4 regions of the Mesobacillus sp. S13 genome follow, and region 3 is predicted to be linked to each of the others. Evidence: riboswitches for the same ligand, from Rfam matches in the RefSeq annotation. Region 3 holds a riboswitch; each other region holds the start of a gene.
What was found. Region 3 has a riboswitch for cyclic di-GMP ahead of LGO15_RS20120 (hypothetical protein). Riboswitches for the same ligand answer to the same signal wherever they lie in the genome.
Positions count from the first base shown of each region.

Region 1: another riboswitch for cyclic di-GMP. It lies ahead of LGO15_RS04900 (DUF5667 domain-containing protein); the one in region 3 lies ahead of LGO15_RS20120 (hypothetical protein).
Region 2: another riboswitch for cyclic di-GMP. It lies ahead of LGO15_RS11235 (amidase); the one in region 3 lies ahead of LGO15_RS20120 (hypothetical protein).
Region 4: another riboswitch for cyclic di-GMP. It lies ahead of LGO15_RS04635 (anti-repressor SinI family protein); the one in region 3 lies ahead of LGO15_RS20120 (hypothetical protein).

Region 1 is NZ_CP084622.1:968,271-971,388, forward strand. It holds gene LGO15_RS04895 (pirin family protein) at 120-965, shown strand; cyclic di-GMP riboswitch class I at 1,031-1,114, shown strand; gene LGO15_RS04900 (DUF5667 domain-containing protein) at 1,210-2,418, shown strand; gene LGO15_RS04905 (FbpB family small basic protein) at 2,842-2,970, shown strand; gene LGO15_RS04910 (sporulation protein) at 2,988-3,118, shown strand, end outside.
Region 2 is NZ_CP084622.1:2,185,497-2,188,614, reverse strand. It holds gene LGO15_RS11235 (amidase) at 429-1,322, opposite strand; cyclic di-GMP riboswitch class I at 1,364-1,461, opposite strand; gene LGO15_RS11230 (hypothetical protein) at 1,762-2,046, opposite strand; gene LGO15_RS11225 (hypothetical protein) at 2,164-2,670, opposite strand.
Region 3 is NZ_CP084622.1:3,922,432-3,925,549, forward strand. It holds gene LGO15_RS20110 (DoxX family protein) at 178-693, shown strand; gene LGO15_RS20115 (nucleoside triphosphate pyrophosphohydrolase) at 737-1,072, opposite strand; gene LGO15_RS20120 (hypothetical protein) at 1,225-1,449, opposite strand; cyclic di-GMP riboswitch class I at 1,718-1,802, opposite strand; gene LGO15_RS20125 (hypothetical protein) at 2,012-2,356, shown strand; gene nadE (NAD(+) synthase) at 2,408-3,118, opposite strand, start outside.
Region 4 is NZ_CP084622.1:904,844-907,961, reverse strand. It holds gene treR (trehalose operon repressor) at 1-441, opposite strand, end outside; gene LGO15_RS04640 (helix-turn-helix domain-containing protein) at 736-1,056, shown strand; gene LGO15_RS04635 (anti-repressor SinI family protein) at 1,157-1,285, opposite strand; cyclic di-GMP riboswitch class I at 1,315-1,400, opposite strand; gene LGO15_RS04630 (hypothetical protein) at 1,630-1,818, opposite strand; gene LGO15_RS04625 (helix-turn-helix domain-containing protein) at 2,044-2,379, shown strand; gene LGO15_RS04620 (nitrous oxide reductase accessory protein NosL) at 2,635-3,118, shown strand, end outside.

The DNA of each region.
Region 1 (3,118 bases), 1.9 Mb from region 3:
ATAGTTGGCGGGCAACCACAAGATCTCTCAATTTTAAGTATCTTTATTTTAAAATATAAAGTAGCATTGTTATAATTTGAGGATAGAAAAGTAAGCTGTACGAAAAAGGGGTTTTGAAAATGTTTATAAGAGATATCAAGAAGCATTGGACTGTTCAATATGAAGAAAGAGGGATGCCGCATGTCCAGGCAGGACTTGTGCTGAACCCACAAGACTGGAGGGAACTGGATCCTTTCATTTTAATGGCAGAGGACTGGTTTAAGCGCGGAACTTTCTCCGATCACCCGCACCGAGGCTTCCAGACGATTACGTATATCATTGATGGCAGGCTGGAGCACATTGACAACCATGGAGGTCACAGTATCCTGGAATCCGGTGACATCCAGTATATGAACGCCGGCAGCGGCGCACGGCATGCTGAAGAGGCAGTGGATAATGATATAGCACATACACTGCAGCTCTGGCTGAATCTGCCGAAGGAGCTGAAGGGCACTACCACTTCCTATCAAAATGTGTATTCCCAACAGGCACCGGTTGTCCAGTTCGAAGGCGGTATCTTAAAGGTGTACTCAGGAGAAACGGCTGGAGTAAAAGGGCCTCTCGAACCCTTGTTGCCTTATACCTTATCAGAAATTCAGCTGGCTGAGGATACCGAATTCACATACTCATTGCCTGAGTCACATAATGCATTCTTGTATGTTCTTTCAGGTGATATTGAGGCCGGTTCAAGCCGTACAAACCTTAAAAAGTCGGCTGCGGCAACATTGACTTTCAATGACGGAGGCGAGGGAACAAGCGAACTAAGCCTGAAAGCAAACCAGCGATCAAAGGTGTTGGTTTATTCAGGAAAGCCGATCAAAGAGGAAGTGGTTGCCTACGGGCCGTTCGTTATGAATTCGATGGATGAGATCCGCCAGGCTTATCGTGATTATCAGGAAGGAAAATTCGGAGAGGCAGCTGAATAACCGAAACTTTAAAAATTTCTATTTATTTTTTCCTGTCGAATAAGTAAGATAAAAGTAGAATTAAAATCCGATAATGGCAAACCCAGGGAAACCGGGGGACGCAAAGCTACAGGGGCTAAAGTCAACGACCATGCCAGCCAGATGCCGAAGATCCACATAGCTAATGTATGTGTGCTGCTCTTCGGACAGCACTTTTTTATGTCGATTTTAATTCCAATATATATAAAACAGTGGGGGTATTGGAATGAAAAAGCTTTTAGCATCAACAATTTTAACCGGAGTGCTTGCTTTTGGTACTGCAGCATCTGCAGATGTGCTCGAAGAAACGGTAGACCCGGGAACGACTCCAGACGAGTTTTTATTTACGTTTGATCAATTATTTGAGGAATTGAAGCTTCTAGTTACCTTTGATGATGAAAAAGAAGCCCAACTCCTTCTCGAGTTTGCGAATGAAAGACTGGCTGAAGCTGGCGCAATGTCAGAGCAAGAAAAAACAGAATTCGTCCAACAGGCTTTTCAAGAATATTTAGAGGCTCTTGAGGAAGCGGAAGAGAAGGTTACAGAAGTAATTGTTGAAGAACAGACTGATTCTGAAGGTGAGGACGAACTGACTGAAGATCTGGAAAATGTTTCTGAGGTTGAGGATGAACTTACTGAGGAGCTTGAAGATGAACTGAAGGAAGAGGTTGAAGAAGCAACGGAACAAGCAAAGATCGTTGCTAATGTAGTTAAAGATCTGGATCAGGAAATGGTTTTACAGCTGCGCGAACAGGAGTTGGGTTACGGCCAAATTGCTCAAATCTTCTGGCTGGCAGAAGCAGCTGGCAAAACAGTTGAGGAAATCACTGCTTTATATACAAAAGAAAAGATCGGATTCGGCCAGGCAGCCAAGCAGCTTGGCGTCCATCCTTCCAAAATGAAAGGTCTCGCATCAGGAAAAAAACAAGAATCTGAAGAAGAACAAGAGGAAGATACAGAAACTGAGGAAAACACAGAGGGATTAGAAGAAGAGAGCAGTACAGAAGAAGCTGAACAACAAGCAGCTGAAACTGTAACTGAAAATGAAAGCGAAGAAACAGCCTCTGAACAAACCACGGTCCAGCAGGTTGGCTCCGCTTCAGCACAAAGTGAAAAAAGCTCTGGAAAGAAAGCTGAAGAGAAGAAAGCTTTAGCAGCAAAAAAAGCTGAAGAAAAACAGCTTGAAACAGAGAAGAAAGCTGAAGCCAAGCAAAAAGAGGCAGCTGAAAAAGCAGCAGAACAACGAAAGGAAGCTGCAAAAAAAGCTGAAGAGCAGCAAAAAGAAGCTGCAAAAAAAGCTGAAGAACAAAAGCGTGAAGAAACCAAGAAAAACAAAGAAAAACAAGAAGATGAAGACAGCGAAGAAGACGATGAGCAAGACGATGAAAGTGATGAAAAAGGAAGCAAAGGAAAAGGGAAAGATAACGGCAAGTAACATTGAGCAAGTCAATGCTGCAGAACTAACTGCCAGTTTGATTTCAATGAATTGACTGAATGGACACTGTATTGTATGATTATCGTATAAACTCGTATAGTTCTCCTAAAGGGGAGTAGCTTTCACAGCAGAGTCGTCATTACGGAGAATCCCTCCCGGCTTTGCTGGCAACGACCGTTGTTAGCAAGACCTTTACCAAATTTGGTGAAGGTCTTTATTTATTTTTAACCTTCACCAGACCAGGTGAAGGTTTTTTGTTTGGAAAAACGGCGGAGTGGGACGCCTTCAATAATATGAAAAAAGCAGCCCTGGTTACCATGAACTTGCATGCGAAAAATGAAGGAACAAATCTGAGCTATTTATAGATATAAAGAGGCATTTTACCATAGAAAAACATAAATTTAAGTATTGGAGTGCAGGTGTATGAAGAAATTACAGCTTAGCTTTAGTGAACTGGTTAAGAAGAACAGTGAAGAATTGTTAGCAGATCATAAACAGATTGAGCAAATTGAAAAGAAGCTTGATGAAAAGTACATCAATCCAAAAAAGTAAATAGATGGAGGAACAGGATGTTATTACGGAAGTATATGTCTTTGCTAGGAGTAGGTTCGGCCCAGATTGACCTGATTTTGAAGAAGGATGTATTAATTCCTGGTGAGGCAGTGAATGGAAAGTTCTTGATCAAGGGCGGAACTGTGGA
Region 2 (3,118 bases), 1.7 Mb from region 3:
TCCAGATGTCTTCTTTTTATTGTTTCAATCACAGTCGTAATTACTAAAGAAAATAGGATTTTTGAATGAAATTAGTTAAAAAATTACCGATAAAAAAAGAATGGAAGCCCATTCTTCTCTGTTATTCGCTTATTTCCAGCTGGATTTTCGGCATTTTGTGCATATCTCTGGCTGTTACATGTGCAATGACATTGTAGTTGCTAGATTCGTCAAACATTTTTCAATGATTTTCGTTTTGAAGTAATTCTTCTTCAAAAATAGTCCCTTATTTACATATTTATCTTAGTAAATCGATTGACGTAACTGTAGGGGCACAAGAAATTCTGCAGTTAATACTCAAAATCAGGTGAAAAACCCGCTAATTACCTTTATAAGGTATTTAGCGGGTTTTTCTAAAGGTGATTTTTTTTATCCCTTTGCCAATGTTCTTAGGGAGCCATTATCATCCAACTGTGTAAATGATGAATGGCAAAAGTCACATCCGGTTGTGGATACGCACTCTTCACTAAAGAAAGCTGACTATACATATGAGCAGCACCTTCTTCATAAAAACTAACAAGATTGGCTTCTTCTGATTTGCCAGTTTCTACTCCAATCACAATGGGTTTGCCAAGAGAGGAAGCATATTGTACTTCATTTCTCACTAGCTCAATAATTCCGTTTCCTCCTGCAGCCTGATCGCGGTATGCCATTATAGTCGTAAAGCTTGTTGTCTTAATCGCCCAATTAGCTAAATTACCTTTCCCGTAAGTATTGCTGTAGGCAATTTCATCAAACCAGAAAGGAATATCGATTCCAAATGTAAGTCCAAGTTGTTCTGAAGTAATAGCAGCATGATTGATAATATTTTGATATGCAAGTACAGTATTCTTGAATTTAGAGTTCCAGCCACTATATAGGTATGGCTCTATATCTAAATGAATACCAGTAAATCTTTGTGTCTGTGAGGCTGATTTTTGGTAGTTCCCCACCCAATTAAAGAATTCCTTAGAATAAGCAGAACCTTTAGAGGAAACCCATTGTGGTGAGCCATCTAAAGCGTGTATTTCTATGCCTTTTTCAGTTGCTTTTTGAATAAATGTTTTATAAGTATTGAAAGGGATGTCTTTATTAACTTGAAGGTAAATTTGCTTAACTTGATTGTTTCCTGCGAATGAAAGGATCTCGTTTCCTTGCGTAGCAATCGTTGAAGTATTCCAAAGCCATGTTGCCGTTGGAACTCCTGCGTTAGCATGAGCTTTAATGGGTTGAGAAAGGGTTTGAAGAGGACCAAAACCCATAAGTAAGACAAGACTTAATAAGAGGTATTTATTGATATTCATATTCTCCGCTCCTTATAATGGCCAAGACACCATTTTGGGAGTCTGGCAACCTGGCAACCATATGCAAAGGAAATATCTCTTTACACTAAGGCCCATGGCTTTGCGTCCTTGCCTTTCAACAAGTTTGCCTTTATCAGTTTTTTATTTAATTTGAGTATATCCTGTCCTAAAAACAATTGGAATCAATTTTTTTGAACTATTTCCAAAAAACAAAGTACAATACTTAGTCTTGTTCACATTATTGGGTAGGATAAAAATAACATGCATTGGATTGCTTTTTCACGTTGGCACTTCACAAGAGAACCCGTTACTGCATGTTGGCGTAGTACTTTTTTATAGTATCATACAACTTCAATGCGCATACCTTGTTATTGAATATACGCACCTTTTGTTATTCATAAAGGCCTGCACATTATATAAATGAAAGGACAAAAAGTCATTATTTCCTGCGTATTCTTTCTAAAAATATAGGTGCTATATTTAGTAAGATCGAAACAATCGTCAAAAACCATAATGCCCTTGCCATACCAGGTACTACATCCGCCAAAGCCGCCCAATCTTCTACTTTTACCCACCGAGATACATAACTGTAATCTGCACAAAGTGTTAATGCTGTAAATGATAATCCCATCGCCATCGCAAGCTTGTAATCCTTCCCTGCTGAATACATATAAAGATTTATAAACGTTGCTACTATTGCAATGACCCCAAATATTACCCACATAACTATACCTCCGTATATTTTTAGCCGTTTGTTGAATAAGGCATTCAACAAATTGTTCCTCAATCCTTCTTGCATGATCGAACCCTTAATTAAAATATAAACTTTACAAATAAACATCTATTCAAGTGGTTTAAGTAGATCCTCTATTAATTTGTTTGATATGTTTAAAGCTTCTTTTCTATTTGTTGCAGGTCCAGATATTAATAGCCCGCCTTTAGGGTCCCATTCATATGTGGCATTATCACTTACAGACTCAAGCAGTTCGTAAACGATAATAGTTAGCTCACTTAAATCCTTATTTATATAAAAAAAGCCGTAGGGGGAATCCCCGATTAATAAAGAGCCGCCGTTTTCAATAAAAACCACTTCTACTTCCTTCTTATCAATGATAATATTTTTTGGCAACTCTCCTTTTATATCTATGGTTCCTTTAAAACGATCTTGGTTAAAAATTTTTCTATACAATTTACCTTTAATAGTAATTGTAACTTCTTCATTTAATTGATTGCTTTTATTTCCAACTCCGTAAACGATTCCTTCAAATGCTTGATTGATTTCTTTGGGTAAGGAATACCAAACCCAAAAGCTAACTATACCTATAAGAAATATGAAACCTAATAACAACTTCTTTCGATTTATTGGAATACAGCCCCCTAATTACAATAATCCATGTATCAAATAAATCACTGAACCTAATGGTGGAATGAGTTGCAAATCCATCTCCTCATTTCCAGTTACAATATGTATCGATTTATGATTATTTTTATTTTCATTGATATTTTTTCTTCCTAAAGATTAAGTCTATAATGAAAGCGGTAATCAATGATATAGCTGAAAGTAAGATAAAATCGTACTAACTACAGCGGCTAATAACCATCCATTCCCCAACCATATATATGCCCAGCCAAATATACCAATGATTCCGAAGGATAAAGCTATGTAATACTTCAGCCTGCTTTTATCTGGAAAGTATAAGTTTATAGCATAATAAATTAATGAAATAATGAAGGTAAAGGCGATGATTAGGAAAGCATCCATGGAAAGACTCCTTACGTAGCAGCTGTTTTATACT
Region 3 (3,118 bases):
GGGAATCTCTAATATACCCTTATAGGTATTAAATTCCATTAAAGGAAATCCATTGACAAAATTTGTTCAAAACATTATGGCTGATATGTGTCTTCACACATTATTCACAGATTTCCATAAATTGCTTTGATATCTTAAGAGTGTAATCATTATATATTTTGAAAGGAAGCGATTTAGATGTTCGCTAAATGGTTAAGAGAAAACAATATTGCTGCTGGCCTGTTGACTGTAATTAGGGTTTGGCTTGGTTACAACTGGATGACTGCTGGATGGGGCAAATTGACTGGTGACGGTTTTGACGCTACGGGATATTTAAAAAATGCTGTTGCGAACCCAGTAAAAGGCCCAGACGGAAACATGGTTTATGGATGGTATGTTAACTTCCTAGAAAGCTTTGCCATCCCGAATGTCGATCTTTTCAACTTCATCGTTCCGCTTGGAGAATTCCTGATTGGACTTGGACTTATCCTTGGATGCTTGACAACTGCTGCCATGTTCTTCGGACTAGTGATGAACTTCAGTTTCTTCCTTGCCGGAACAGTTTCTCATAACCCAACAGACATCTTCTTTGGCTTCATCATCCTGTTCTCTGGCTTCAATGCTGCCAAATACGGCTTGGACCGCTGGGTGGTTCCTTTCATCCGCAAGACTGTCTTCAAACAAACACCAGAAGCTGCACATAAATCTGCTTAACAATATAGGAAATGCCCTCCGCCAATAGGCTGAGGGCATTTTTTCACTGGGAACTTTCTTCTATTGTTTTAAGCAGGATTTTTTTTCTGAAACCGCCGCTGCGATTCTTCTTTAACTGGCGCATGAACTCCACTTCAGATTCTGTAATCCCTCGATGCTCAGCAATTGCATACACCACTTCAAGCAAATCGACGATTTCACTTAGAAGCCTGTCCGTTCCAGTATTCCGGAACTTCTCCACTTCCTCATTGAATTTCTCCATGAGCTTTGCACTATATTGACTGCCATCTAAGATCTCAAATTCAACCTTCTTTCCCTTCCCTTTCATCAACTCAGGAAAAAGATCTCTAACAAGTTTGTTATATTCTTTTTTCTCCATGTTTACTCCCCTTTTGCTGTCCTATTGTTAAACATATCCTTAAAACTGCGGGTTCAAACACCTTTTTAAAATATAGAATTGTGCATCTGGGTAACAATGGAAATTGAAAAAGCCTGTGGTCCCTACCACAGGCTTTCTAATTTTAATAGTTTTCAAACTACATAATCTTCAGTTAATTTATTACAAGCATTTGATAGATTTTGCAAACATTCCATCCTTAGTTTCTCGTCGCAGATAAAATCGTTCCGAAGCTCTTCTTCTAGCTTCCTTTGAATTTGCTGGATTTCTTCCCGGAATTTCTCGCGTTTTTCGATTTCAGTTAAGTGAAATTCAATTTCCTGTTCAAAATACTCTACCGTCCCAAATAAAACAGTCAATGATTCCTCCACCTTCCATTCTTTTTTTGAATACCTTTACCAAAAAACCAAACCTGCCAAAAGAATTATTTTTATTAGTCCTGTCAAGTATCTTAAGTATTATTTATCCTCTATCGCGTGATGCAAACGTGAAATCGACACCTTTTTGCATTATTATGCCATTATCAACAGTCAAAATAAAAAAATCCTCCAAAAGGACGGCGGATTTCATACGTCAAATAGTCTTTCATAACCATTTGCCTACAATTGGTTTTATCATCCGTTCTTTTTTGGCAACCCGACGATCATAGCTAAATGGCCTTAGACTCGTGGCTTTGCGTCCTCACCTTTCGATAAGTTTGCCTTTTTCAGTTCTACTTAAAATATAAAACTTTAGAACCATCATTTCAACAAGTTTCGCCATTTTTTTACAAGGATGAGTCTATTTTCCTATTAAATATTCATTTTGTGTGCAGAATTCGATTGTTTTCACACTGTAATATCTCCGCAATCTCTATGTAAAATTCTATTGCTAGAATGAAGGGAAGAAGCTTTATTACAGGCGAATGGCAGGAGGATCCTTATGGAACAGCATGTTAAGAAGTCGCTAGATGAATGGAAAGCAGAAATTGAAGAAATTCTTAAAGAGATTGATGCGGAGTATGAAGAAGTAAAGAATGAACTAAAAGTGTATACATATAAATTCAACATCACCAAGCAGGTTGTCCAGTCAACAGTGAACCCCGACTTGAACAGAAAAATCCGCGAATTGTACCATCAGCCATTTGAAGAGAAATTTAATGATTTGAAAGAATATATCAAGGAACTGGAAGAGAAAAAGCGTGTCTTCCAAATGTTCACCGATAAAATCGACAAAGTAACGGAAAAAGAAGATACAGCGCCTTTTGCAGTTGCGCAATCGGACTAATTAGAGAAGCCTGGCTGATTAATCGAAATCTCAGCCAGGCTTTTGTTATGCTCACTTCTTCCACCATGAATCAAACATGGATGCCGGCGTATGCCGTTTATGCTCTGAAGCAAGATATCTGCCCTCAATCTTGGCTGCAGCTGCTTCGTCGATCTGCTTTCCTTCAAGATAGTCATCAATTACTTCATAACTCACTCCAAGCTCGGTTTCATCTGATTGGAGCGGCTTATTGTCAAGAAGATCGGCAGTAGGTTCCTTCAGGTACAGTCTTGGTTCTGCGTTCAATGCCTTCAGCAGCTCCCTGCCCTGGCGCTTGTTGAGACCCGATAACGGCAGCAAATCAGCACCGCCATCTCCGTACTTTGTAAAGAATCCAGTCACAGCCTCGGCAGCATGGTCTGTCCCGATCACTAGCAAGCCATCCTGTCCCGCAATGGCATACTGAGTAATCATCCTCATCCTTGCCTTCGCGTTCCCCTTGTTAAAGTCCGTCATTCGATCACCAATCGCTTCCTCGAACTGTGTATTGAAGGTATCAACCGCAGGCTGGATATTGAAGGTGATGGTTTGATCAGGCTTAATGAAGTCCAGTGCTTTCTGTGCATCTTCCTCGTCTTTTTGTACAGCATATGGAAGTCTGACAGCCACGAATTTGGCGTCCTTGCCTTCTGATCGCAATTCCTCTGCAGCCAGCTGCGCCAACCTTCCAGCCAAAGTGGAGTCCTGGCCGCCACTGATTCCTAAGACGTATCCTTTTGCCCT
Region 4 (3,118 bases), 1.8 Mb from region 3:
ATGCCTTTCTACCAGATAATCCTTATCGAGGATCACTCGTTCTTCATCAATGTGCCGGACCCTTTTCACCTTCCAGACCTTCTCATCATTACCAACATTCAATTCCCTGGCGATTTCCTGGCCGGCCAGCTCGAGAGTGAAATCCTCCACTGTCGTTTTCGCCTTTCCACCCATATTCTCTGCCAGTTCTTTAAAACTGATCAATCCGGTGATCGGAAACTGATGCCGTTTCAAATCGAGGACAAGTGAACCTTTGCCGCGGATTTTTTGGATGAAGCCATTTTGGGCAAGCAGATTCAGTGCTTTGCGGATGGTTTCCCTCGAAGTTTGATACATATCCGCAAATTCATTTTCAGATGGCAAAATCGTTTTTGCTGGATAATCTCCTTCCTGGATCTGTTTCGCAATTTCTTCATAGATCAATAAATATTTTTTTTGCATAACACATCACCGTACCTTGTCTGATTGCTACCATTTTACCTTTTTTAAGTCCGTTTGGATACAATAGACAATCGTGTTTGTCTTTTTCAAAAAAACTTCATAAAATCTTCTACAACTTCAAATGCAATCGCCGATATAAAAGCTGCGAGTTTTTTCCCAATAAGTTTTTTTCTAAAAGTGAACCAAAAAATCTTGGTGTTGGTTATAATTGTTCTATAAGGTGTTCTTAATATGGAACTATTTTATCAGATTTGTTATGATATAACTATAAATTGATAAGGTGTGTGGATAACAGTGATTGGTGAACGCGTCAAAAAACTTCGACAAGAGAAACGAATGTCCTTATCCGAATTGGCAGAACAAGCTGGCGTGGCAAAATCATATTTGAGCTCACTCGAGCGAAATCTTCAGACAAATCCTTCAATCCAATTCTTAGAAAAGATCGCTGGAGTACTGAATGTGCCAGTGGACCATCTCATTCATGAACAACCCGATAAAGAAAACATGGATTCAGATTGGGTCAATCTTGTAAAAGAAGCAATGGATTCTGGGATCACAAAGGATCAATTCAAGGAGTTTCTTGAATTCAATAAATGGCGACTTCATAATAAATGATATCCAGGACGGCTAAGATGGCTGTCCTTTTTTGTGCAAAATAAAAAGCACCTCCATAAGAGCTGCCCGATTGCACTTCTAATCTCTATGTATAAATTCCTCAGCTATTTTTCGTCTGCGTTAAAAACTCCCTGATTTCTTCTTTGTTAATTCCCATTTCTAATGCTTCCATTATAAGATGCATCCATTCTGTATCCAGTTCTTCGAAAACTACCTGCTCTTTAATCAAGTTCTTCCCCCCAAAATACAGTTAGTATTCCAGGCAGCCCGGCCATCATAGTACATTGCACCTTAGATCCGTGACTTTGCGTCCTAGTTTTTCAACAAGTTTGCCTTTTTCTGTACCTTTTTACTCACTTTTAAGTCCCAATGTCATTGTACCGTGTTCTATATATTTAACATGTAAGTATTTGTCGCCTGCAATAGAAGGTTTTTTTCTTTTTTCTTCCAAATGATTACAAAATCATAGCTAGTAAGAGTATTTTTCTGAAAATTACAATGATTTTGATAAGACTTTTTGTCAAATAATATCTCTAATTGTTGAACTCTTTTTATTTTTTTACCCCCATAAACTTAAGGGTTGACCATTTTTTTGTACTTTTGCTTTTTCCAGTCCGACATAATGGCCACTTTTTCAAGACTGATGGCATTAAAAAATGGATATCTCGTTAAATCATTTCCGCAAATCGGGCAGATCCATTCTCCTGCCTCACTGCTGCTAAACGAAGGGCGATTGCAACGATCACAATTCTTTCTGTACACGACATCCTGCCTCCTTTTTAAGTGGCTTACTGCCTCATTCCACTGAAGTATAGTTCATTTGTACCAATCTTGAAAAAGTCTAAAATATGGCGAATTTTCTTAAAAAAGAACAAAAATCGTTCTTTTTTAAGAAAATACTCCGTTTATCTCAGTTTCTTGTATTTTTAAAAGAACTAATTTGTTCGTTATAATGAATTAATAGATGAATTTAAAGGAGATTGCCATATGACTGTTGGCGAAAAAATAAAAAACTTAAGGCTGAAGAAGAAGTATTCAATTAGTGAGCTCTCTGAAAAAGCGAAAGTATCCAAATCCTATCTCAGTTACATTGAAAGGGGAATACAGGGTAATCCCTCACTTCAGGTGCTTTCCCGGCTCGCAGACAATCTAGATACAAGTGTTGAGTATTTGATGGGACAACAAAATACGAAAACTTTCCAGAAGCCTGTTGATGAGGAATGGGCTGGACTCGTTGATGAAGCCATAAAAAATGGAATAAGCAAAGAGGACTTTGCTTATTATGTGGATTTCATGAAGTTTCAAAGCAGGAATAAACAGTAAGCTTATATACTAAAATACAAATTAAAATCGCTCTTTAGACCAAATATTTCACGATAGTATCGCTTATCTTTTTTTGAGCCGACAAAATACATAGTCACTCCCCCATGCACTGTGACCTGGCATATTTACGATGCCAGAAAGCTGTCACAAAATATTCATAAAAACAAAGTACTTCTCACGTTTTCCCCATTATTTTTTCGTATTTTAATCACAACTCCTTGATAGGATTAAATTCGATCAAAGGAGGAGAATGGAATGAAGAAACTATTTGCTGTCATGATAGCATTCTTATTAATGATCATTGTTACTGCTTGCGGAGATGAAGCGGCCGAAAACGAACAGAAAGACGGACAGGAAACTGCGGCAACAGAAGTGAAGCACGAGGAGAATGATCACGACCATGGTGATGGCCCTCATCAGCCTGGTGCCGATGATGTTTGTGCCTTCTGCAATATGAAGGTATACGATGAAGCTGACCCAATGGGTGTATTTACAGCCCAGGCTAAAACGAAAGACGGCGAGTATGTATTCTTTGACGACTCCGGATGTCTGTTGAATATCGCACGGCGTGATGATGTGGAATTCGAGGAAAAGTGGGTACGTGATTACATTACATCTGAATGGATTGACGCCGACTCCGCTATTCCAGTAAAAGCAGATCTTAAAACACCTATGAAATACGGCTACGCATTCTTCAAGAATCCAGAAAGTGCCGAAAAATTCATTTCAGAAAACAACG